2 regions of the Paenibacillus sp. LRG-1 genome follow, and region 1 is predicted to be linked to the other one. Evidence: predicted binding sites of a transcription regulator. Region 1 holds the regulator's gene; the other holds the start of a gene.
The links. The regulator NrdR, encoded in region 1, represses ribonucleotide reductase genes. The targets are predictions, from matches to a motif close to AACACNATATATNGTGTT.
Positions count from the first base shown of each region.

Region 2: a site for NrdR is predicted at 6,281-6,298, ahead of nrdI (class Ib ribonucleoside-diphosphate reductase assembly flavoprotein NrdI). Genes of this name have one in related genera too.

Region 1 covers NZ_CM170126.1:1,901,047-1,912,903, forward strand. The annotation lists gene pstB (phosphate ABC transporter ATP-binding protein PstB) at 1-297, shown strand, start outside; gene phoU (phosphate signaling complex protein PhoU) at 337-996, shown strand; gene polA (DNA polymerase I) at 1,174-3,828, shown strand; gene mutM (DNA-formamidopyrimidine glycosylase) at 3,900-4,730, shown strand; gene ACUUJN_RS08495 (MntP/YtaF family protein) at 4,842-5,633, shown strand; gene coaE (dephospho-CoA kinase) at 5,645-6,241, shown strand; gene ACUUJN_RS08505 (lytic transglycosylase domain-containing protein) at 6,238-6,801, shown strand; gene ACUUJN_RS08510 (alpha/beta-type small acid-soluble spore protein) at 6,921-7,145, opposite strand; gene nrdR (transcriptional regulator NrdR) at 7,251-7,718, shown strand; tRNA gene ACUUJN_RS08520 (tRNA-Ala) at 7,849-7,924, shown strand; tRNA gene ACUUJN_RS08525 (tRNA-Lys) at 7,937-8,009, shown strand; gene ACUUJN_RS08530 (alpha/beta hydrolase family protein) at 8,154-9,158, opposite strand; gene ACUUJN_RS08535 (GNAT family N-acetyltransferase) at 9,155-9,805, opposite strand; gene ACUUJN_RS08540 (helix-turn-helix domain-containing protein) at 9,823-10,578, opposite strand; gene ACUUJN_RS08545 (radical SAM/SPASM domain-containing protein) at 10,808-11,686, shown strand; gene ACUUJN_RS08550 (TetR/AcrR family transcriptional regulator) at 11,830-11,857, opposite strand, start outside.
Region 2 covers NZ_CM170126.1:2,079,571-2,091,427, forward strand. The annotation lists gene ACUUJN_RS09370 (VOC family protein) at 1-261, shown strand, start outside; gene ACUUJN_RS09375 (MarR family transcriptional regulator) at 422-895, shown strand; gene ACUUJN_RS09380 (MFS transporter) at 1,052-2,305, shown strand; gene nrdF (class 1b ribonucleoside-diphosphate reductase subunit beta) at 2,499-3,464, opposite strand; gene nrdE (class 1b ribonucleoside-diphosphate reductase subunit alpha) at 3,685-5,769, opposite strand; gene nrdI (class Ib ribonucleoside-diphosphate reductase assembly flavoprotein NrdI) at 5,756-6,115, opposite strand; gene ACUUJN_RS09400 (DUF2500 domain-containing protein) at 6,472-6,804, shown strand; gene ACUUJN_RS09405 (GNAT family N-acetyltransferase) at 6,864-7,424, shown strand; gene ACUUJN_RS09410 (ABC transporter substrate-binding protein) at 7,679-9,370, opposite strand; gene ACUUJN_RS09415 (LacI family DNA-binding transcriptional regulator) at 9,651-10,718, shown strand; gene ACUUJN_RS09420 (beta-mannosidase) at 10,925-11,857, shown strand, end outside.

The DNA of each region.
Region 1 (11,857 bases):
CAGCGGTTGTGCATTGCCCGGGCGCTTGCTGTACAGCCAGATATTTTGCTTATGGACGAGGCGACATCTGCGCTAGATCCGATCTCCACGATGAAAATTGAAGAACTGGTTCAGGAATTGCGAGACACATATACCATCGTCATGGTGACGCATAACATGCATCAGGCAGCGCGTGTGTCCGGTCGAACTGCGTTCTTTTTAAATGGTGTTGTGGTGGAAGCGGCGGATACAGAGACGATGTTTTCCACGCCGCAAGATTCACGTACAGAAGATTATATTTCAGGGCGATTTGGCTAAAGCCTACCAGATGAATATGCCAGAAGGGGTGACTTCGAAATGATACGTAGAAAAGGTTTTGATGAAGGGTTAGATGAGCTGAGAGCCGTACTGCGCGAAATGGGTGCACACGTTTCGAAGGCGCTCGATCAGGCCATTGAATGTTTGCAGACCAAAAATATAGAATTGGCTCAGCAGGTGGTCAAAAATGATGCATCCCTCAATACGCTGGAAGAGAATATTCTCGATATGGGTTCCAAGCTCATTATTACCCAGCAACCGGTAGCGAAGGATTTGCGCCGGATCATTGTTGCATTTAAAATTTCCAGTGATCTGGAACGAATGGGCGATTTGGCACTTGATATTGCCAAGGTGACACTTCGTTTGGAAGGGCAGCAGATCATTAAGCCTCTGGTGGATATTCCGCACATGGCTTCCATTGTTAAAGAAATGATAGATGATGCGATCAAATCCTATTTGGATGAAAATACAGATCTGGCCTACAAAATGGCCAAAGAGGATGATCGTGTGGATTCCATGTATAGCCACATGATCAGCGATCTGTACGCCTTTATGGTAGAAAAGCCGGCAGAGGCTTCACAAGCCATGCTGCAACTGCTTGTAGGACGATACATTGAACGAATTGGTGACCATGCTACGAATATCGGTGAAAGTACTGTATATCTCGTGACAGGGGAGAGACCAGATTTGAACCAGTAGAGCTTTCAGGTATATAGCGGTTGTTTCTGACCCAGACTTGTCTTTGAGCAAAAGGCAAATTTGGTTAGGAAGCAGCCGTTTTTTTCTGAAAAAGGAGTCTTGTATGTTAAGATAGGAAGAGGAATGCGTAAAACGTAAGAACGTTACGAATGCATTGATGAACTTGCGAGGTGCTAAATGGATAAACTCATGCTTATAGATGGTAACAGTATCATTTACCGGGCGTTTTTTGCTATGCCACCGTTAACGAATTCGAGCGGGCAGCAGACGAACGCGGTGTACGGATTTACGACGATGTTATTGCGGCTCTTGGAGGAGCACAAACCAACACATATTCTGGTTGCCTTCGATGCCGGCAAAATAACGTTTCGCCATAAAGGATACGAGGATTACAAAGGTGGACGGGAGAAAACACCGCCAGAGCTGTCTCAGCAATTTCCGTTGCTGAAAGAGCTATTGACCGCTTTCGGCATTGCCCAGTTTGAACTGGATGGCTATGAGGCGGACGATATTATAGGCACCCTGTCCAAGACAGCGGACGAAGCCGGTTTTAATGTGCTGGTCGTGACTGGGGACAAGGATATGCTCCAATTGGCCTCAGACCATGTCACAGTCGGCTTGACTCGCAAAGGGGTTACTGAGGTGGAGACGTATGGACCTGAGCAAATTCAGGAACGATATGGCCTGAAGCCGCTGCAAATTATTGATCTTAAGGGTCTGATGGGCGATACGTCGGACAATATTCCTGGTATTCCTGGCGTGGGAGAAAAAACAGCGCTCAAGCTGCTGCATCAATACGGTTCAGTCGAAGAAGTGCTGGCGCACACGAATGAGCTGAAGGGCAAAATGAAAGAACGTGTAGAGACACATGCTGATGATGCGCGAATGAGCAAAGATTTGGCGACCATTTATCGGGATGTAACGTTGGACAAGCAGCTGGAAGATGTGGCCTTCGGCGGGCTGCAAGCAGAAACGGCCGGGCCAGCTCTGGCGAAGCTGGAGTTCAAGTCCTTGCTGGAGCGTTTATCCTTTTCAGGTGAGGTTGGAAGTACTGGGGTAGACGTAGAGGAAGCCGAGGCTGACGTAACAGTGCTGGATGAGCAGCGGATTAGCGAATTGGTAGAAGTGTTGGATCGTGTGGATGTGCTGCATGTTGAGACGCATGGTGATAATCCGCATCATGCTGACATTGTAGGTCTGATATTTGCCGCAACGGGACAGCAATTTTTTATGACACTGGATGCACTGCAAAGCGATGCAGCTACACCTATTCGCGCATGGCTTGCTGACCCTGAACGCAAAAAACGCGGTCATGATCTGCATCGAACGGATTTGGCTTTACACTGGCATGGAATTGAGTTTGCAGGTGCCGAGTTTGATGTGCAACTGGCAGGGTACTTGCTGGACCCAACCGATGCAAACCAGACATTGAGCGGATTGGCAGCCAAACATGGCTTGTCTTCGATCCGTCCAGACGAAGAAGTGTTCGGCAAAGGAGCTAAATATAAAGTCCCTGACGTGGATGTACTGTCCGATCATGTGGCGCGTAAGGCAGCGGTGATTGAAGCTTTGGTGCCTGTGCAGCAGGCGGAGCTGGAAAAAACGGAAATGCACAAGCTGTTTCATGAGCTGGAGATGCCGTTGTCCCGCATTTTGGCGGATATGGAGAAGCAGGGCATCTTGGTGAACGTAGAAGAACTGCGCGCTTTGGGGAAAGAATTTGAAGCCCAGATTGCAACGTTGGTGGGTGAAATCTACAGCATTGCCGGAGTAGAGTTCAATCTGAATTCACCTAAACAGCTGGGTGAGATTTTGTTTGATAAACTGGGTTTGCCTGTCATTAAAAAGACGAAAACGGGGTACTCGACCGATGCGGAGGTATTGGAAAAGCTGGCCCCCTATCATGATATTGTACAAAATATTTTGCAGTACCGTACAATTGCCAAACTCCAATCGACGTATGTCGAAGGATTGCTTAAAGAAATTTCGGAGAAAACGGGTAAGGTGCATACGTATTTCCGGCAGACGGTTGCAGCAACTGGACGCTTGAGCAGTCAATTTCCGAATTTGCAAAACATTCCGATTCGTCTTGAAGAGGGTCGTAAAATCCGCAAAGTGTTTGTTCCGTCCGAACCGGGCTGGTCTATTTTGGCGGCAGACTACTCACAGATTGAGCTGCGGGTGCTAGCTGATATTTCGGATGATGAACGTTTGAAGGAAGCCTTTGTCCACGATATGGACATCCATACCAAGACCGCATCCGATGTGTTTGGTGTAGCAGCGGAAGATGTGGACTCCAACATGCGGCGTTCTGCGAAGGCAGTCAACTTTGGGATTGTCTATGGAATCAGTGATTATGGTCTGTCACAAAATTTGAATATTACGCGGAAGGAAGCGGCTCGCTTTATCGACCAGTATTTTGATGTGTTCCAAGGCGTTCGCCGTTACATGGATGATATTGTGAAGGATGCGAAGCGGGACGGCTACGTAAAAACGCTGTTGGAACGCAGACGCTATTTGCCGGAGATTAACGCCAGCAATTTCAACCTGCGTTCATTCGCTGAGCGTACAGCGATGAATACGCCGATTCAAGGTACCGCTGCCGATATTATCAAGTTGGCGATGGTACAGATGGATAAGGCGCTACGTGAACGTAATCTTCGCAGCAGAATGCTGCTCCAAGTACATGATGAGCTTGTGTTCGAGGTTCCGCCTGAGGAAATGGAGACGATGAAAGAGCTTGTCCCGGCTACCATGGAAGCTGCATTAAAGCTGGCTGTGCCGCTCAAAGCCGAAGTAAGCTATGGAAGCAATTGGTATGAGGCCAAGTAAGATATTTCAATGAGTAGATAGTCCCAATTTGACGCTGCTTCCGTTATAATATAGGGTGAGGTGAAGACATCATGCCGGAATTACCGGAAGTAGAAACAATTAAACGAACGCTAAACGAGCTTATCGTTGATAAACATATAGATCATGTCACCGTGAATTTACCGCGGATCATTCAACGGCCCGATGATATCCATGCTTTTGCGATGGAATTGGCCGATCACCGGATTACAGGGGTGGAAAGACGCGGAAAGTTTCTGCGGATTTTGCTGGACGGGCTGGTGTTGGTCTCCCATCTTCGAATGGAAGGGCGATATGGATTGTATTCGCAACATGATCCTGTGGAAAAGCATACCCATGTCATCTTTCATTTTAAAGATGGTACGGAGCTGCGTTATCAGGATGTGCGCCAGTTTGGCACGATGCACTTATTTCCGGCAGGACAGGATTTGCTGGAAAAGCCGCTGAACAAGCTTGGTTTGGAACCGATGGACGAGGCCTTTACACCCGAAATGCTGCGTGTCGCTGTTGGAACTCGTTCGACTTCGATCAAGGCAGCGCTGTTAAACCAGTCATATGTGGTGGGCATTGGGAATATTTATGTAGATGAATCGTTGTTTAAGGCGGGGATTCATCCAGCACAGCCAGCCAAAAGCCTAACGGATAGCCAATTTCATGTCTTGCATGAAGCTATTGTCTCCACGCTGGGTGCGTCGATTCAGGTTGGAGGCTCGTCCATTAAATCGTTCGTTAATGGACAGGGCAAAACGGGCGACTTCCAGCATCAATTGCAAATCTATGGACGTAACGCGAAGCCTTGCATTAACTGTGGCACATTGATCGAAAAATCTGTCGTAGCCGGACGTGGCACACATCATTGTCCGGTCTGCCAGCCTCTGCGCTAAACAGGCACAGTCACCCCAAGCCCATCCCTCTCATATATTGTTCCAAGTACCAATACTGCGGAGGGTTTCGGTTGTTATAAGGCCCTGCCTTCGCAATGGGAGGGAATTGGAGTGGCTAATCATTGGGGAGCCCTGCTGTTACTGGCATTTGCGCTAAGTTTGGACAGTTTCGGAGTCGGTGTTACATATGGTCTGCGCAAAATGAAAATTCCACTGTTGTCGATTGCTATCATCTCCGTATGTTCAGGTTTGGTGATTGGCATATCCATGCAATTGGGCGCATTACTATCTCGTGTCCTGTCTCCTGTATATACGACCGTTTTCGGCGCTGTCATCCTGATCTGTATCGGCTGTTACTCTTTGTTTCAAGCTCTGCACCGCAAAGAGGATTCGCTAGAGGATTCAGCGGAGGCCTCTCGGGGGCTGCTTCTTACAGAACAGACTGATCCAGTGAGCAGATCTGTTCTTGGAGAGAAGAAGAGTATAGAGGATGCTGATACAGAGTCTTTCCTTAGCTCAAGAAAAGATCTGTCGGCAGAAGCTTCTGTAGAGCAGCAGGAGCGAACGCTATTTTCTCTGGAGTTCCGCAAATGGGGACTTGTTATTCGGATTCTTCGAAGCCCGTCTGCTGCGGATATGGACCGTTCTGGCAGTATATCTGCTACCGAAGCGGTTTGGCTGGGTATTGCATTATCGGTCGATGCGTTCGGAGCGGGATTAGGGGCAGCTATGCTTGGTTTTCAGCCACTGTCTACTGCGCTGGCTATTACGTTATTCAGTGGAACATTTTTGATTGCAGGGATGAAGGCAGGCTTCTTTCTATCAGCATTTCGATTTATGAAGGCGCTGGGTGTATTGCCGGCATTATTACTGATTATGATGGGCATATTGAAGCTGTTATGAGGTGAAAGAGCATGAATATCGGATTAACCGGAGGTATTGCTACCGGAAAAAGCACCGTGTCGGCTCTTTTGGTCGCCAAAGGTGCGCTGCTGATCGACGCAGATGCCATTGCCCGGGAAGTGATGCTTCCGGGGCATCCGGTGCTGGCGGCGGTCATACAGCATTTTGGACAAGCTATAGTGAACAGTGACGGAACCCTGCACCGCAAAAAACTGGGTGAGATTGTATTCGGAGACCCTGCCCAGCGGCAGGCACTTAACGATATTACACATCCTGCTATTCGTGAGGAAATGCGACTGCGTATGGAAGCATATGAACGGGAACAGCCGGACAAGCTTGTTTTGGCAGATATCCCGTTAATGTACGAGTCCGGGCTGGAGAGCTTGTACGAGGAAATTATGGTTGTGTACGTACCACGTGATATTCAGCTCCAGCGTCTGATGCTCAGAGACGGTCTGACGGAGGAACAAGCTGGACTTCGGCTGTCCGCACAAATGGATATTGAACAAAAGAAAAACTTGGCCGATATCGTTATCGATAATAGCGGAACACAGTCTGAGACGAAACGACAAATTGATCAATTTTGGCAGCGGAAGGGACTTGCATGAATATTTTGCGAAAGAAAAGAGTCCTGCTCACTTTGTTTGTCGGGTTTGTCCTGATTCTGTTCCTCAATTCAAATTGGATGTCCTGGTTCTATCCGATTCAATATAAGGATGAGATTCGGCAGTATTCACAAACGTATGAAGTGGACCCATTTTTGGTGGCGTCTATTATCCGCGTAGAAACCAATTTTAAAACCAGTAAGCAATCGCATAAGGGTGCACTGGGGTTGATGCAGATTATGCCGAATACAGCAAATTGGATTATGGACAGCGCCCAGATTCAAAAGGTTCCGCTAGACAGTGTCAAGCACGAGCCTGGTACCAATATAGAGCTGGGAACCTGGTATTTGCATAACCTATCCATGAAGTTTCAGGATAATCCTGTAGCAATCGTAGCTGCTTACAATGCAGGGCCGGGTAAAGTTCAAGAGTGGCTCGATAAGGGAGTGTGGGATGGAAAAGAAGAGTCCATTAAGCAAATCCCTTTTGGTGAGACACGACATTATGTACAGCGGGTCATTTATTACTACAGGCAATACACGAAAATTTATAATGATTTTTAAAAGACAAGTTAATGACATGATGAGCCTTTTCGCTTTAAAATGAAAAAAAGCGCAGGACAGGCTGTTTTTAGCAGCCCGTCCATACACTTTTTCTTGTTATTTCTGCATTATTACCGCGATTATTGGTATTGACCTGCCAATTGTTGTTCGGCGATCGTTACGAGGCGTTTTGTGATGTAGCCCCCGATCGAACCGTTCTCATAGGAAGTCATGTTACCTTGGTATCCATCTTGAGGAATGCTGATACCCAGCTCTTGAGCGATCTCATATTTCATTTGCTCCAGAGCGCCGGAGGATCTGCTGACTACCAGATTGTTGGAGTTGCCATTGTTTCCTTGTGCCATTGTTGTTCACCTCCTCGCGATGTGGTAAACATATTATGATCCGTTTTGACAAAATTATTACTAAAAATCTTCGGGAATTTATTGGAAAAAGAAAGTGGTGAGATTATGAAATGTCCGTATTGTGCCTACAATGGCACGAAAGTGTTGGATTCGCGACCTGCGAATGATAACAAGTCCATCCGTCGCCGCCGTGAATGTGAGCAGTGTGCCAGGCGTTTTACCACCTTTGAAATGGTGGAGGAAACCCCACTCATGGTCATCAAAAAAGACGGCAGCCGTGAAGAGTTTAGTCGTGATAAAATGCTGCGCGGTCTCATTCGAGCCTGTGAGAAGCGCCCAGTATCCGTCGAGCAATTGGATATGATCGTATCCCAGGTGGAGAACGCTATCCGCAACACAGCAGCCACAGAAGTCGATAGTCAGCAGATCGGGGAGCTGGTCATGGAACAGCTTTACCCAGTGGATGAAGTCGCCTACGTACGTTTTGCGTCCGTCTATCGTCAGTTTAAAGACATCAATATGTTTATGAAGGAACTGAAAACATTGTTATCTAAAGATACAGCCAGCGACTGATCGCTGACTGTATCTTTCTTGGGTCAAGGTGGGAAGATGATTATATTTTTTTAATAAAAGTATTGACACAGGAATAAAAATTTTATATGATATAGAAGTCGCTTGAAACGTTGATTAACTTACTTATGATGGGGCCTTAGCTCAGCTGGGAGAGCGCATCGCTGGCAGCGATGAGGTCAGGGGTTCGATCCCCCTAGGCTCCACCAAACTTTTATTATGGACTCTTAGCTCAGTTGGTAGAGCAGTTGACTCTTAATCAATTGGTCCAGGGTTCGAGTCCCTGAGAGTCCATCCTTTTAGAAAAAACGGCAGAGATGCCGTTTTTTTGTTGTTTATAGATCTATTCCCAGTCTAACCGAGAACAGTTATGGGGTTTTCATTAGCATTTTTTCATTAGCATATCAAAAGAAGTATGGCAAAAAAGAACATCATTGTTTAACGATGACTGACATAATCGGAAAGGGATTTGAGATACTCACCATTCACCAATTTTCTTGGGGCGAATACGGCTGTTAAGAAAGTTAGAGATTTTGAACGCGCGATTTTTTCATCCATCATGGAATGGTCGGCTTCAGGTAAATGAATCACGGACAGCAGTTCTGGAGGTATTTTCTGGCGATAGACTCGCTCGGTACCCTTTACATCAACATTAATATCTTTGCCAGCCAGAACCAAGAGTACAGGAGAATGGAAGTGACTTAATTCTTCGGTGGAATCAGACAGAAAATTTTTGCCTATAAAGCTCCATCTTTCTTTGGAAATCATATCGTCAGGATCGGCTATGCCTAGATATTCTTCATAAGAAGCATGCTTTTTCAGTAACTGTAGAACTTCTTGATCGTAGTTCAATGTCTTTTGAATTTCTTGCGGAGTAGCTCCTTCTTGTTCCATTTCTTTTCTGGTATTAAATTGTCCTTGGGAAATCCAGTTCACGGCAGGCGATACAAGGATGCTGAATGCAATATCATGCTCCTCTTTAACGATCTTCGGAATGACCCATCCTGCTTGACTGGCTCCCCATAGGCCGATTTTTTGCTTATCAATCATCGGTAAGCTTCTTGCCCAGTCTATTGCATATCGGATCTCCTGTGCGCGGTCCTCCATGCTTTGGTCGAGCCAATTGCCAGGAGCGCTGTTAATACCGGGCTTATTCAGTGACAGGGAGGCATAACCCTTGGAAGCGAACTTTTCCCACAGTGGTTTGTATCCATCATCATATGTGTCATTAATAGGACCATCCCCATGGACAAAAACAACCAATCCAACCTTTCCCGAGTAGTTCTTAGGCAAAGCTAATGTACCTGTTAACAGCCCTTTAGGTGTCTTAATTTGTATTTTTTCTTCTGTCATCTTGTAGGAATTTTGATATAGAACAATTAGTATCAAGGCAACAGCCAGAGCTGCCGCAATACCAAAAGTAAGCTTGAATGTTTTTTTCAACGATGCTCTCTCCTCGAATGCAGGTTCTCTTTCCAACTCATCAGATACCATACAGGCTCCTTGAACCAAAAATGCCGTAACCCATTATACTTGGATTGTTCTACTTCAAACGCCAGTTTGTGATACAAACGGATAGCCCCTTGGTTCTTATGCGCTACATGAAGCGTCAATGCATGAAACCCAGATTCAACCGTAAATTGCTGTGCGAAAGCTAGAAGACGGCGTCCTATTCCCTGGTTACGATGACTTGAACGAATCGCCAAATGATCAATGTAACACTCATTTGCAGCGGGGGTATACTCCAGCGCATGCATACCTGTCAAAAATTTAAATACATTGAAGCAACCAAACTGTTTTAGGAGCGGAGCTAAAGAAATGGGATTTGTTTCAGGAAGTGAAGAGGAGGGGGCCTTCCATTTGAGGGAAAGAACACCGACAACATCTTCGTTCTCTTTGGCTACAAATTGTTTCATAGATGAAGAATAAGGATTTTGAACCCAAACCTGCATTAACAACTTCTGTATATCTTGCTCCTCCAGTGTAACAAGAGATTGGAATTTTGCTTTAAACGATTCGACTAAAAGACTGCAAACAGCTTCATGGTCTTGTTTCTGGTATGCAACAATGTCAAAGGATTTTGCACTCATTTAACGCCCTCCAAGATTTATTCTACTTTAACCTGAATTTCGTATTGCAGCTTGTTGTTGTCGAACATCGAAAGATAAGATTTTTCTACTAGAACAATCTTGCTTTGGCAGTTATATTGGTGATGAGCTACATATCGTTCCATTTGTTTAATTTCATAATCAATCTCTGGTTCTTCAATGACGGAAAGATGCTTATAAAGATAGTTGCCCTCTTCCAGAATATAGTCAGCCACATCCGCCGTTTCATAACATAGCTTCGCCTGTCCAGCATCAGACAAGTAATGCAGGTCATTTTCAAATAATCGAGGTGGGGCAGGGCGGTGTTCAAATAGGTTACCGGCAGTGAGCTCTTGACCATTCTCCAATGCAAACCATAGCTTTAAATGACGGGGACCTAATCGTTTGACCTGATACTCATCGTCCTGCTGGGTCCGATTATTATGTTCTTCTAACACTTTGTGAATAAACTGTTCATGCATCTTCAAGTTAGCTATTTCGGCCTGTACCTTCTGCAACGAATGCTCTAAAAGCTGGTTATAGTCATCGGCAGCATAGGAAGTCATACATTCTTGAATCTGATCGACAGGGACATTTAATTTGCGTAATAATAAAATATGCGAAAGCTGATAAATCTCATGAAGCCCGTACATTCGATATTGATTTTCTTCTGTATGTGATGGATACAGGACTCCCTTTTCTTCAAAATAACGCAGTTGATGTACAGATACATTCATGAGCTGAGCAAGCTGGCTGATCGTAATGTGTTCTTTCAATGGTAGGACTCCTTACTGATAGTTGAATAACTCCACTATAAACCTTAGGTCAGACCTAGGGTCAATAGAAAATATCAAATCAAATCTTGGATAGGCGTATGTGTCGAGCATTTGATGCCCACACCAAGGGAGAGACTGGAGAGTTTACCTGTCGGTGATAACCCGTTATAATCATAAGATTAGTGAGCATAAACAAGATGCTCCGGATGAAGGTTAGAATGGGGAAATCATGTTGAAAACTTTTAAAAAGGTATACATTGAGATAACGAGCATTTGCAATCTCGCATGCAGTTTTTGTCCTCAAACACAGCGTGTCAAAAAATTTATTGATCCGGAAGTCTTTCGAAATGTGCTTGATCAGGTCAAACCACACACGGATTACATCTATTTGCATGTAAAAGGAGAGCCGTTGCTCCATCCGAAAATTGATCTTTTGCTGGAAAGTGCTCATGAGAAAGGCTTGAAGGTCAATATAACCACCAATGGTACCTTGCTGTCGAAGACCGGACATAAGCTGCTTGGGCAGCCAGCGCTGCGTCAGATGAACTTCTCTCTCCACAGTTTTGACGGGCATGAAGGCTCCGTGGATCGAGAAGGGTATTTGGGTAATATTTTCACGTTTGTAAGAGAAGCGGTGAAACACAATGTCATTATTTCGTTCCGTCTATGGAACTTGACTGAAGATAATTTGACTAATGTGCAGCGTCAGCGCAACCGGGAAACACTTGAACGACTGGAGCAAGAGTTTGGACTGGACTATCGGATTGAGGAAAAGGTGATACCGGGCAGTGGGGTCAAAATCGCACCAAACGTTTATTTGAATCAAGACCATGAATTTGAATGGCCGAGCCTCAGTGCTCCGGAAGATGACGGAAAAGGCTTTTGCCATGCACTCCGTAGCCAAGCGGCGGTATTGGTGGATGGAACGGTGGTCCCTTGCTGTCTGGATGGAGAAGGCGTCATAAATTTAGGTAACGTGCATGAACAATCTTTTTCCGACATTGTGGAAGGGGAGCGTGCAAACCGTCTGTACTTCGGGTTCTCTAAGAGAGAAGCGGTAGAAGAGTTATGCCGAAAATGCGGGTACCGCAAACGATTTGGAACATAACGGAGATTTGGCAGGTGGAGACTTCGAATCTCTGACAAATCGTTACCTTCGTTTTGAGTTTAGATTCTTAGGAAAAATCCGCTAAACATCAAGGATTTCTTGGTGTTTAGCGGATTTTTTGCATACGTAAAACATACTTACATTCAACTATTAACCAGCGCTTTGGCATAC
Region 2 (11,857 bases), 180 kb from region 1:
GGACATGCTACCCTTAAAGTGGGTGAGACAGAGCTCATGTTTTCTGATACCTTTCCCGGATCACCGTTTAGCAGCGGGAATCAGGTGAGTATCTGTATTACAACCGATAGTGTGGAGCAAGCTCAAAAAATGTTTGATGCTCTACAGCAAGGAGGACAGGTGGGAATGCCTTTGCAGGAAACCCATTTTAGTCCCGCTTATGGGAATGTAACAGACAAGTTTGGTGTCACCTTTCAAATGTTCACAGAGGCTCGGTCTTAAGAAATGGAAAACGGCTCGATTCCGCTACTTTAGCGATCTGGCCGTTTTTTTTACGTATAGTTCAATTTCTAGAATAAATAATGATTTTATTATTGTTGAAATAGAAACAAAAATATATTATATTATGTTGTTAATGCACCAACGGGTGGGAGGACAGGCCATGAACAAAGAAGAACAGGTCATAATGGGTTTCAGGGACTTATATAACAAGATGGTTTGGCTTAATAAGGATAAGATGGAAGACAGTCTTAAGGGTTATAAGTCTTCTGAAGTACATTGCATCGAATACATTGAAAGAAATGTAGATTCCAACGTGACAAAACTTGCGGAGTCCCTTTATATGACTAGCGGTGCCATAAGTAAAATAACTAAGAAGCTCATAAAAAGAGGCATTATCGAAAGCTACCAGAAGCCGGATAACAAGAAAGAAATCTATTTTAGGCTTACGGAGCAAGGGAAAGTAATCTATAAAATCCATGAGGAACTGCACAAAGAGTTTCAAGAGCGGGATAAAGCTGTATTTGAGCAGGTAACTGAGGAGCAATTTAACAGTATGATTAGCTTCCTGGAAAAGTATAGTAGGCATTTGGATGCAGAAATAAAGAAACAGGGTGTAGATATTAAGTCGGAATAAATTTGAATAATGAAAATCAAACCACAGGCAGCTGGGTTCTATTGAGAACGGGCTGCATTTTTTTTGCTACTGTTTTGTTGCCGAGGAAGCAAAACTGTGATACGATATTTTTGATTCCGAGGAAGCAAAACAACAATTTTTAAGGGGAGAATTTAAGTGTTCAAATTTAGATCACACCATGAACAGAACACAGAACAAATTGTAGATAAACACGCTTTAATATTCGGCCTTATCTCTGTGTTTCTTTGCGGAATAGGCTTCAGTATCATAGCACCTGTCGTCCCATTCTTAGTACAGCCTTATATAAGCAATCCGGGACAACAAGCTATCGTTGTCACGCTGCTGACCTCTGTTTATGCCTTCTGCGTGTTTTTTGCGGCCCCCATACTTGGAGCTCTGAGTGACAAATATGGCCGTCGTCCATTGCTCTTAGTATGCCTTTTGGGTTCCGCAATCGGGTACTTGGTTTTTGGCATAGGAGGAGCTCTATGGGTACTATTTGTGGGACGCATAATAGAGGGGATAACAGGTGGGAGCATAAGCACGATCTTCGCATATTTTGCAGACATCATTCCTCCAGAACAGAGAACCAAATACTTTGGATGGGTGAGTGCGGTTGTAGGTGTAGGCACTGTCATTGGCCCAACTCTAGGCGGATTACTTGCCAAGTTTGGTTATTCTGTACCTATGTATTTTGGAGCAATCATAACTTTATTGAATGTTGTTTATGGATTCTTTTTTATGCCAGAGAGCCTTGCCAAGAATAATAGACTGAAAGAGATTACCTTTGTAAGACTGAATCCACTTACACAGCTTGCAAACATACTTTCCATGAAAAGCTTAAGAAGGCTACTTGTCTCGGCGTTCTTACTTTGGATACCCAACGGATCTTTACAGGCCGTTTTTTCACAATTTACAATGGATACCTTCGGTTGGAAGCCTGCACTAATCGGACTTATGTTTTCAATTATGGGCTTCCAAGACTTCATTTCACAAGGTTTCATCATGCCAAAGCTTTTGATAAAACTTAATGATAAACAGATAGCAATTCTTGGAATGGTTTCGGAGATTATAGGCTACAGTCTTATTGCGCTATCTACTTTGTTCTCATTCTATCCTCTTTTTATCGCTGGAATGTTTATATTTGGTTTTGGTGATTCGATCTTTGGGCCTTCATTCAATGGGATGCTCTCCAAGTCTGTCGATTCTAGTGAACAAGGAAGGATTCAAGGAGGTAGTCAATCTATTCAGGCTTTAGCAAGAATGATTGGGCCTATCATTGGAGGTCAAATCTATGTATCACTTGGTCATGCCGCACCCGCTTTTATGGGTATGATACTTATAGCAGCGGCAATACCAGTTTTATATAAGCGAACGCAAGTAAATGAGGATTTTGCAAAAATCCCATAAGCGACTTCCAATGAACAAGATATAGATCGAAATGGTATAGTTCGTCTATATCTTGCACTTCGGAGCGACTGGAATCGAATTTTGCAAAATCCTGAAATATGTAAACTATCTACTTTGTTTACAGTCTGAGCCATCCGCATGCGGATGGCTCTTCATAGTATCACCTTGCTAAATTAATTTCACGTATTTGTACTTATACGCCAAAATTAAAATCATCATCTGTCAGCGGCTCTACATTCATCGCCCGCACATAGCCGTTTCCTTTTTTAGAAAAGAAATCATGCTGCTTAGTGTGGGTGCTGATACCGTTGAATACAATGGGATTAACTTCTTCTTCTTCAAACAGTGGATCAAAGCCCAAGTTCATCATGGCCTTGTTGGCGTTGTAGCGCAAAAAGACTTTCACATCGTCTACGAGTCCAATAGGAGTGTAAATTTGCTCGGTGTATTGTTCCTCGTTATTGTGCAAGTAGCGGAGCAAGCCTACCAGCGTCTGGTAAAGATCACGTTGTTCTTCCTCGGCCAATTCTGCATAAATCTCCTGTGCCAGTACACCTACGTACACACCGTGAATACTTTCATCCCGCAGGATCAAATCGATAATTTCTCCACTGCATGTCAGCTTGCCCTGGCCCGCCAAATAAAGAGGGTAGAAGAAGCCGCTATAAAATAAATAGCTTTCTAACAGCACCGACGCTGCCATAGCGAGATACAGGTCTTTGGGTGTGTGGATATTCATATAATACTGACGAATGGTTTCTGCCTTGGTTTGGAGATGTGGATTTTCTTCCACCCAGCGGAACACACCGTCAATTTCTTCCGTGGAAGCTAGCGTTGTAAAGATGCTACTGTACGACTTGGCATGAATTTGTTCCATCATCGCCATAAAGCTTAGTACGGCTTTGCGTTGCAGTCCGTCCACATGCTCCATAATTTGCGGCATACCCACGCCGCCTTGAATGGTATCCAGTAGCGTCAATCCGCCCAGCACCTTCATGTAGGCTTCTTTTTCGATATCACTGAGGGTTACCCAGGACATTTTATCGTCAGACAACGGGATTTCATCATCCGTCCAAAATTGCATAATGTTCTGGTTCCAGAACATCAGTGTGAAATCATCGTCCGAGCGATTCCAGTTTACAGCTTGTATACCTGTCATTGTTAGCATTCTCCCTTCAGCTTGCGAGATTCCCTGGAAACACATATTGAAATAGTGCAGGCGAATCATCGTATGCTTGACATACGGAAGCTGTATCCGCGAGGGTCTTGTCCAGTCCCGTAAAAGGTCTGAACCACACGCTGGATACAGCTTCTAATGCAAAGCATCCATATCTATTCAAAATCTAATTTTTATACTACAGTTTGTTACCATTTATATTTTAGATGGAGCAGGTGAGGCACTCTTCCACAGACAGCTTTTTGGTGCGTGTGTAGTATAACGATTTAAGTCCTTTGTGTGCGGCGTACAGATAGCAACGTGCTAACTGACGCGTAGTCACGTCACTATTCACATGAAGCACGGTCGAAATCCCTTGGTCCACGTGCGGCTGGATTTCTGCAATCAGATCAAGCACTTTGAACTGATCCATTTGATAAGCGGATTTATAGAAGAACACGTTATCCTTTTGCAAATAAGGCATTGGATAGTAGGTCGTCGAATTGGCATAGGTACGGGTTTCAATCTGCTCAACAATCGGCATGACGCTGGATGTTGCATTTTGAATGTACGAAATGCTAGCAGTCGGCGCAATTGCCATACGATAGGCGTGGTACAGGCCATTTTTCATCACATCTGCTTTTAATTTGTCCCAGTCCGCTGAAGTCGGAACATAGATGCCTTTGAACAGTTCTTGCACACGTGCAGTTGTCGGACGATAATCTGTGTTCAGGTATCGGTCAAAATATACGCCTGTCGCATAATCCGATTCCTCAAATCCATAAAAGCTTTGTCCAGCTACTTTCGCGATTTCCATACTCTTTTCGATGGAATGATAGTTCATCGTCATGAAGAAGGTACGGACAAAGTCTTTTGCTTCATTGCTTTCATACGCAATTTTGTTTTTGGCAAAGTAGCCGTGCAGATTCATAACACCCAGACCGACGGAGTGCATTTCACGGTTCGCTTTCGCAACACCTGGTGCATTAGCTACTTGGGTCATATCGCTGACTGAAGTGAGCGCGATCATACCCTCATGAACAGATTCGCGAATTTTACCATGTTCCATCACATTTACAATGTTCAGAGAAGCCAGATTACAGCTCACGTCCCGGCGGATAGTATCCTGTTGTCCGTAATCTGTAATTTCGGAAGTTTCCTGCAACTGGAAGATTTCCGTGCATAGGTTCGACATCTTGACTTGACCCACGTTTTTAAGAGCATGTGCCTGGTTCGCGTTACTTTTGTTCATGATATATGGATAACCAGACTCCAACTGAATCATGGCAATTTTCGTCAGCATGTCACGTGCGCTCATCGCTATTTTTTTCTTCACCCGATCGTCAGCAAGTAGCGTGTCGTACATTTCATCCAAATCCATGTCGTCCAGATGCGTTCCATAGGCTTTGAACACACTGTAAGGAGCAAATACATGCAGCGGTTCATTATCTTGAGCCAGCTTGTAAAAGCGGTTTGGCACCAGTAATCCAATAGAAAGTGTCTTGAGACGTACTCTTTCGTCAGCATTGATTTTTTTGCTATCCAGGAACTCAAGCACGTCCCATCCGAAAATGTTGTAATAGGCTGCGCCAGAACCTTTACGTTGTCCCATTTGATCTGCGTAGGAGAAGCCGTCTTCCATCAGCTTCAGCACAGGCATAATGCCTTTTGCTGCGCCTTCTACACCCTTAATCGCTTCACCGCGTGCCCGCAGCTTCGACAGGTTAACGGCAACACCGCCGCCAATTTTGGACAACTGCATGCAAGTGTTCAGCACATAGTTGATTGAGTTCAGGGAGTCGTCCATTTCGAGCAGGAAGCAGGATACCAATTCCCCACGACGACTTTTGCCTGCATTTAGGAAGGTTGGTGTCGCTGGCTGGAGACGTTGCTCCATCATCGAGCGGGACAACAGGCGTGCCGTATCGGCGTTACCGCGTCCTAAATGCAGCGCGACAGCAGCAACCCGGTCAGGGTAATGTTCCAGATAGACTTTACGGTCGTTACTCTTCATTGCATAGTCGGTATAAAACTTGGATGCTGCCATATAGGAAGGAAATTTAAAATTATAGCTATGAGTGATATGGAAAATATCATTAATTTCGTCAGACGTGTAGCTGTTATAGAAATTTTCGTAATAATCATTCTCAATCATATACAGCACTTGAGCGGCTGTGTCAGCAAACTTCAAACTCCGTTCCTGAACTTCCTTCATAAATTCCGCTACAGCCTCTTGGTCCTTTTCCAATTGGAAAAAGCCGTCTGTATCGCGTTTCATCAACATGTTGTTCAATTCAATATGCCGCAACTCGGCTCACCTCCTGTTTAAAACGTTCTACATCTCCGAACGTTCCAGATAATTCAAATTTACTAATTACGGGGACATTATAGTGGTCGGAAATCAAATCCGCACTTTTGGCAAATTTCTCACCCCAGTTACGGTTGCCGCTTGCAGCTACACCAACAAGGTTTTGTGCATTTTTTTTCAAAAAGGAAGATACCCTCTCAGGTATCTGCCCAAACCCGGTTGTATATGTAATAAGTACGTAAGGTTCTTCTATAGTCATTTGCTCCTCAATCTGAACCGCTGGAAGCTTGAGCTTGTTTATAAATCTTTTTACATTGCCGGTCTTGGAATCATATGCAATCAGCATGGTATGCAACCTCCTTAAACAATTAACGAAAAAAGAAAACGGCATTGCCCGAGATCCATCATAGCTGGAAACCCTTGCTGGCTGTGCCATTTAAAATTTTTGACTCTATATTTACATGTATTTTCATACCTGTATCTTCAAGATATCGGGCATAAATACGTTTTTTACACTATATTTAGAGTACATTCTCTATTTTATATCTATATATAGTTTTGTCAATCGGTCTAGAGGGGATCAGCGGACCCAGATCGGGTATAAGTCCAAGCGGGGTGCGGAAAAGAGCGAAAGAACTTTTTTTTCGTAAGTATGTTAAAAAAGTATTGGAGTTTTTGAGGGTGAAGATGTACGATTTGTCAATGGGCAATAGAATGGAAAATTTACATTTTACTGTAGAAAGGATGAAGCTGATGGGAATTGTCAAAACGATAGGAGCGGGCCTGTCCAATCAAGCAGCCGAACGGGTACAACGTTCATGTAAGGTTGTGGATAAACGGACGAGAGTGCGTGGGGGATCAGGCGATTTTTCAGCTTCGACATATTATTATATCACCTTTGAGTTTGACGGGGGTGAGCGTATGGAGCTGGAGGTGAAGGATACGGACTTTGGTATGATTGTGATCGGGGATCGTGGGAAGCTTCATTATAAAGGTACACGTTTTCTGGAGTTTGTAAGAGTAATGGAAGCATAAAGGTGTTGGCGGGGAGTTAGTATTGCCAAAACAAATACATAATTGGAGGGAAGATTACGATGCCGCATATCATTGGAAAACGAATTGTATTGAGAGAATACCGTCAAGAAGATGTACCAGCTATCCGAAAATGGGTCAATGACCCGGAAATCACACGTGGTTTAAGCGACGTGTTTATCTACCCGCATTCACAGGTGAATAGCGAATCCTTTGTGCAGATGATGATTGACGGCAACCCCGAGATCAAAGGTTTTGTCATTGCGCATAAAGACACACTGGACTATATCGGACAACTGGATTTATTCAAAATCAACTGGGTAAATCGGCACGCCACCCTTGGTGTTGTGATCGGGCGTGACGGTGACCTGGGCAAAGGCTACGGACGGGAAGCGATCCGGCTGTTACAAAAATTTGCATTTCATACGCTGAACCTGCATCGGCTGGAGTTGGAGGTCTATGCGTTCAATGAACGTGCACACCGTTGCTATTTGGCATGCGGCTTCAAGGAGGAAGGGCGGCTACGGGAAAAGCTATTCAGGGAAGGGCAATATTATGACATTATTCAGATGGGGATTTTGCGAAGCGAATACGAGGCTGCAGAGCAAGCGACGGAATCCTAAGAGTGCAACCTCATAAGCTATTTTACTCCGTCAGCTTTCTTCAATTTTTTATGAGTGAAATCACGAGGACTACGCTCATCCTTTTTCTATTAGCTAAAGGACTTTCTTTGCAGAGTGCGAACTTCTTGCTAGTTGTATTCTTTGTAAGTATTTTTTTTGTTTGAGATACCCACAGGGGCTATTGCAGATAAGTATGTAGAAGGGCTGAACAGTATTGTCTGTCAGCCCTATAATATTTCATTAAAAGACAAACCCTATTTTTCGCCGTACCACAGTTTCAGGCGATTTTGGATTAGGCCAGTGTAGATTTCTTCAGCTTTTGGCACACCCGCCTGATCCAGCTCTTGGAGCATGCGGTCATACACAGCGTCGAACTGATCTGGCTTGGCGAGTACGGCCTCAGGAATCCGTTTGCGTACAATGTCCTGCGACTTCTGATAAATAACATTGTAATTCGTATTGGTCGGAACAGGCATGTTGTAGGCAGCACCCCACTCTTTTACCGGAAAATCCTTTTCGTTCGGGAACAGGTCTTTCCACGTCTGGGCTTTGTATGCCTGAAGGGACTCTTTTTCGGCTTGACTATAATTTTCGGTAATCATCTCCGGATAATTGGTTGTGTAATAGTTGCCAGAAGGGTCCTTTACACTATCGCCGTAATGTGGCCCCCATATCCAGTACAAACCGATACCTGACTCTCTGCTAAAAGAAGCATTATCGGTGTTTTTACGTTGTTGCACATCCGCCGGAATGACTCGTTTGCCGTTCTCTACGTTGTAATGCTGGCCTTCAATTCCCCAATTGCGTAAAATTTGTCCTTCGTCGGAGGCCAGAAAATCCAGAAACTTGATAGCTCGCACCGGATTTTCACATGAGGTTGTAATTCCGATCCCGGATGCGGTATCGAAGCCAATGGGCTGGAGGGAATGATCCTCGTATTTCTCATTTAAAGTGACTGGAAAATGGGCGTAAGTGAATTCATCCTTACCTGCTGCCTTGAGCGCATTTTCGGCATCTTGATAGTTCCATTCCTGATCAATGAGTCCGATGACACGGCCTGCGGCGATTTTGGACTTATACTGATCACTTTTTTGCACAAAAGTATCCTTATCCAACAGTCCTTCATTGTACATATGGTTCAACCAACGGAAATATTCACGTTCTTCTGGGCGCTTGTAGTGAAGAATGGCTTTGTGTGTTTTAGGATCAATATAATATTCGCCATCGTCCGGTCCACCTGTAGCGGTAACAGCCGGGTTTGTCACTGTAATTTGAATTTTCCAGTCTTCGGCATCAAGTGATAGGGGGATGGTTCGCTGGCCATTGGTAGTAGGGTATTTGGCGACATAATCTTTAAGTGCTTTTTCAAAATCTTGAACGGTGCGGATTTTAGGATATCCAAGCTTCTTAAGTGCCTGATGCTGGATTTCGAAGCCGGCTTGTGCATCAAACGCGATGTGATCCACACCCAAATTGGTCGGGATCGTGTAGATGGCTGGATCTTCACTACTATATTTAATACGATTAAAATAGTCTCCATACACTTTCTTAATGTTAGGGCCGTATTTGTCAATGAGGTCGGTTAGGTCAATGAGTGCTCCGGCATCGACCAGCTTGCCAATGTCTGATTTGGGGTACACGAGATCTGGATACTCTCCGCTCGCTGCCATTAAAGCAAACTTTTCCTCGCCTCGGCCATTGACAGCATGTTCAGCATTTAGCGTAACGCCCGTTTTCTTGATAATTTCCTGCCCGACAGCATCCTTCATGTTGTTCCAGTTAGAGCTGGAATCACCGCCAAAGAAAGTAAATGTAATAGGGCTGGTGTCATTAGGATCTTCCTTTTCTGCCTTACTGCCTGTTCCGTTCGCACAGCCCGTTGTAACGAGCAGCAGCAAAGACAGGAGCAGGATGGAGCTCTGACGTACCGACCTGTTCATGAACATTTGCAAATCCCCCTTAATAAGTATGATTTACACAATGTAAGTGCTTTCAATAGTAAATTGTAGGAAATAAAAAACCTCACGTCAAGTTATTTATAATTGTTTGTTATGCGGTTTGTTTTTTTATTAAGCAAACATATTTTGGTGGAGGGTGTGGAATTGTACAAATCTATCATTTGATGATCTAAAACAAAGTATGCTACGATGGTACCAGTTTATAGGTACACCCGTGTATTAGAAAGGTTAAGGTAGAAAAAGATTCCGAATAGGGTTGGGTGAGAAGATGCGTGGAAAAGTAACGTTGCAAGAAATTGCGGATGCGGCGGGCGTTTCAAAGTTCGCTGTTTCGCGTGCACTGTCAGGCAAACCCGGTGTAAGTGAAGAGACAAGGGCGGTTCTGGTCAAGCTTGCTGCCCAGATGGGCTATTTTCGCAATCATCCCAAAATGACAGGGGTAGAGCCTCGGGACACAGATCCCAGAGAATGGTCGGGTACCGTGCTAGTGTTATTTCCGAATATTAGGTACCAGAACAGGGAATCCAGGTACTGGGGGCCTGTATTTGAAGGGATTTCCGAGCGTCTGAACCGTAAGGGTATGGATATGATCACGTTAACGGAGCCCTCGACTGAAGATACGTTTTCTCTACTGAACCCGGAGGCGATTAAAGGGATTATCACAGTAGGAACGATTTCAACTTCGTTGTTGCTGAACATTTATCGGATGGGTATTCCGGTCGTTATGGTAGATCATTGGGATTCTGCATTTTTAAGTGATACGGTGTTTACAGATAATCGCACATGCATGAGTGAATTAATGAAGGACTTGCTGTGCAGGGGCTATACCCGCTTTCAGTTTGTGGGTCATATTGATGACGCTCACAGTTTCTACGAACGCTGGGAAGCTTGTCGTTCCACACTGGAAATGAGCGGAGTAGAATTGCAGCAGAATAAAGCCCTTCTTCACGGAGGAGCGCAGGCGCTTGCTGAGGAAATGGACAAGTTGTCTGAGGACGAACTGCCTGAGGTTTTTGTATGTGCTAATGATGTGACTGCTGCGCAAGTCGTGGATGTGCTGAAAGAAAAGGGGATTGACGTTCCGAGGCGTTGCGGAGTGACCGGGTTTGACGATACGAATGAACAAATGCCGATTTATGCCACGGTGAGAGTGGATAAGGAATTGCTGGGAATGCGTGCAGTGGACCAGTTGTTGTGGCGCATAACGAACCCGGACTCGCCTGTCGAGAAAAAATTGCTACATGCTGAGCTATTCGTACGGGAAGTTCATGCACCCCGGATCAGCCGGGAAAATGATGACCGTGAGCGTTCCATCAGCACAATCACATATAGTTAATGTCCAGATACGTGTTATGACACCATACACCGTGGAGACGAAGGAGGTCGCTTTTAGCCTGTTTAGGGGCAGAGGGCGACTTTTATTTTGTATTTTGTCATTTGTTCCAAAAAACAATTGACTAATTTGTTAGCTTAATGTTATTTTTGTTATGTTACTGATGAATCCAGATGTTCCCAATCATGCTTATAGGGAGGCTTGTGACGATGGTTAATGTGATAGGGTTGGATGGCTGGAGGTTTAGGGAAGCACAAAGTGATGAGTGGCTCAGCGCGAAAGTGCCGGGTTGTGTGCATACCGATCTTTTACGACATGGCAAAATTCCTGATCCGTTTATCGGTATGAACGAGATGGAGGTACAGTGGATTGATAAGCAGGATTGGGTATATGAAGCCCATTTTGAGATAAATGCAGATCAGCTTCAATGTCAATGTGTAGAGTTGGTGTTGGAAGGTCTGGACACATACGCGGATGTAAAAGTGAATGGTCAATCTGTCTTGTCAGCCAATAATATGTTTCGGGTATGGAGACAAGATGTGAAGGCATTTGTTCAGCAAGGGGAAAATCGGCTGGAAATCAGTTTTCGTTCTCCGATTGCTGAAGATGTACCCAAGCTGGAAAGCTTAGGTTATGGACTCCCTGCACCCAATGATCAGTCCGAGATAGGTGGTTTGTCCGACAAAAAGGTAAGCGTTTTCGCACGTAAGGCTCCCTACCACTATGGTTGGGATTGGGGACCGAGGCTGGTGACGAGCGGTATCTGGAGAGAGGTCCGGATCGAAGCGTGGTCGGGTCTGATCGTGAGAGACTTGTTTATTCGACAGGACGAGGTGAATTCGGTAGGGGCTAAACTCATGGCAGTGGTAGAGATCGAAAATGCAGATGAGATTAGAGATGCCGAGTTGCGTATTTCCGCTGACGGGAAGGTGTGGTCCAAGCCAGTTCGGCTGCTGAAGGGGAAGCAGACGGTGGAGCTGGAGCTGGAGATGAAGAAGCCGAAGCTGTGGTGGTGCCGTGGGCTGGGGGAGCCGTATCTATATACGTTTGTGGCCGAATTGGTGGAACAAGAACAAGGAGCTGTAATTGCGGAAAAATCAGTAAAAACGGGACTGCGTTCCATCCGTCTTGTACGTGAACGG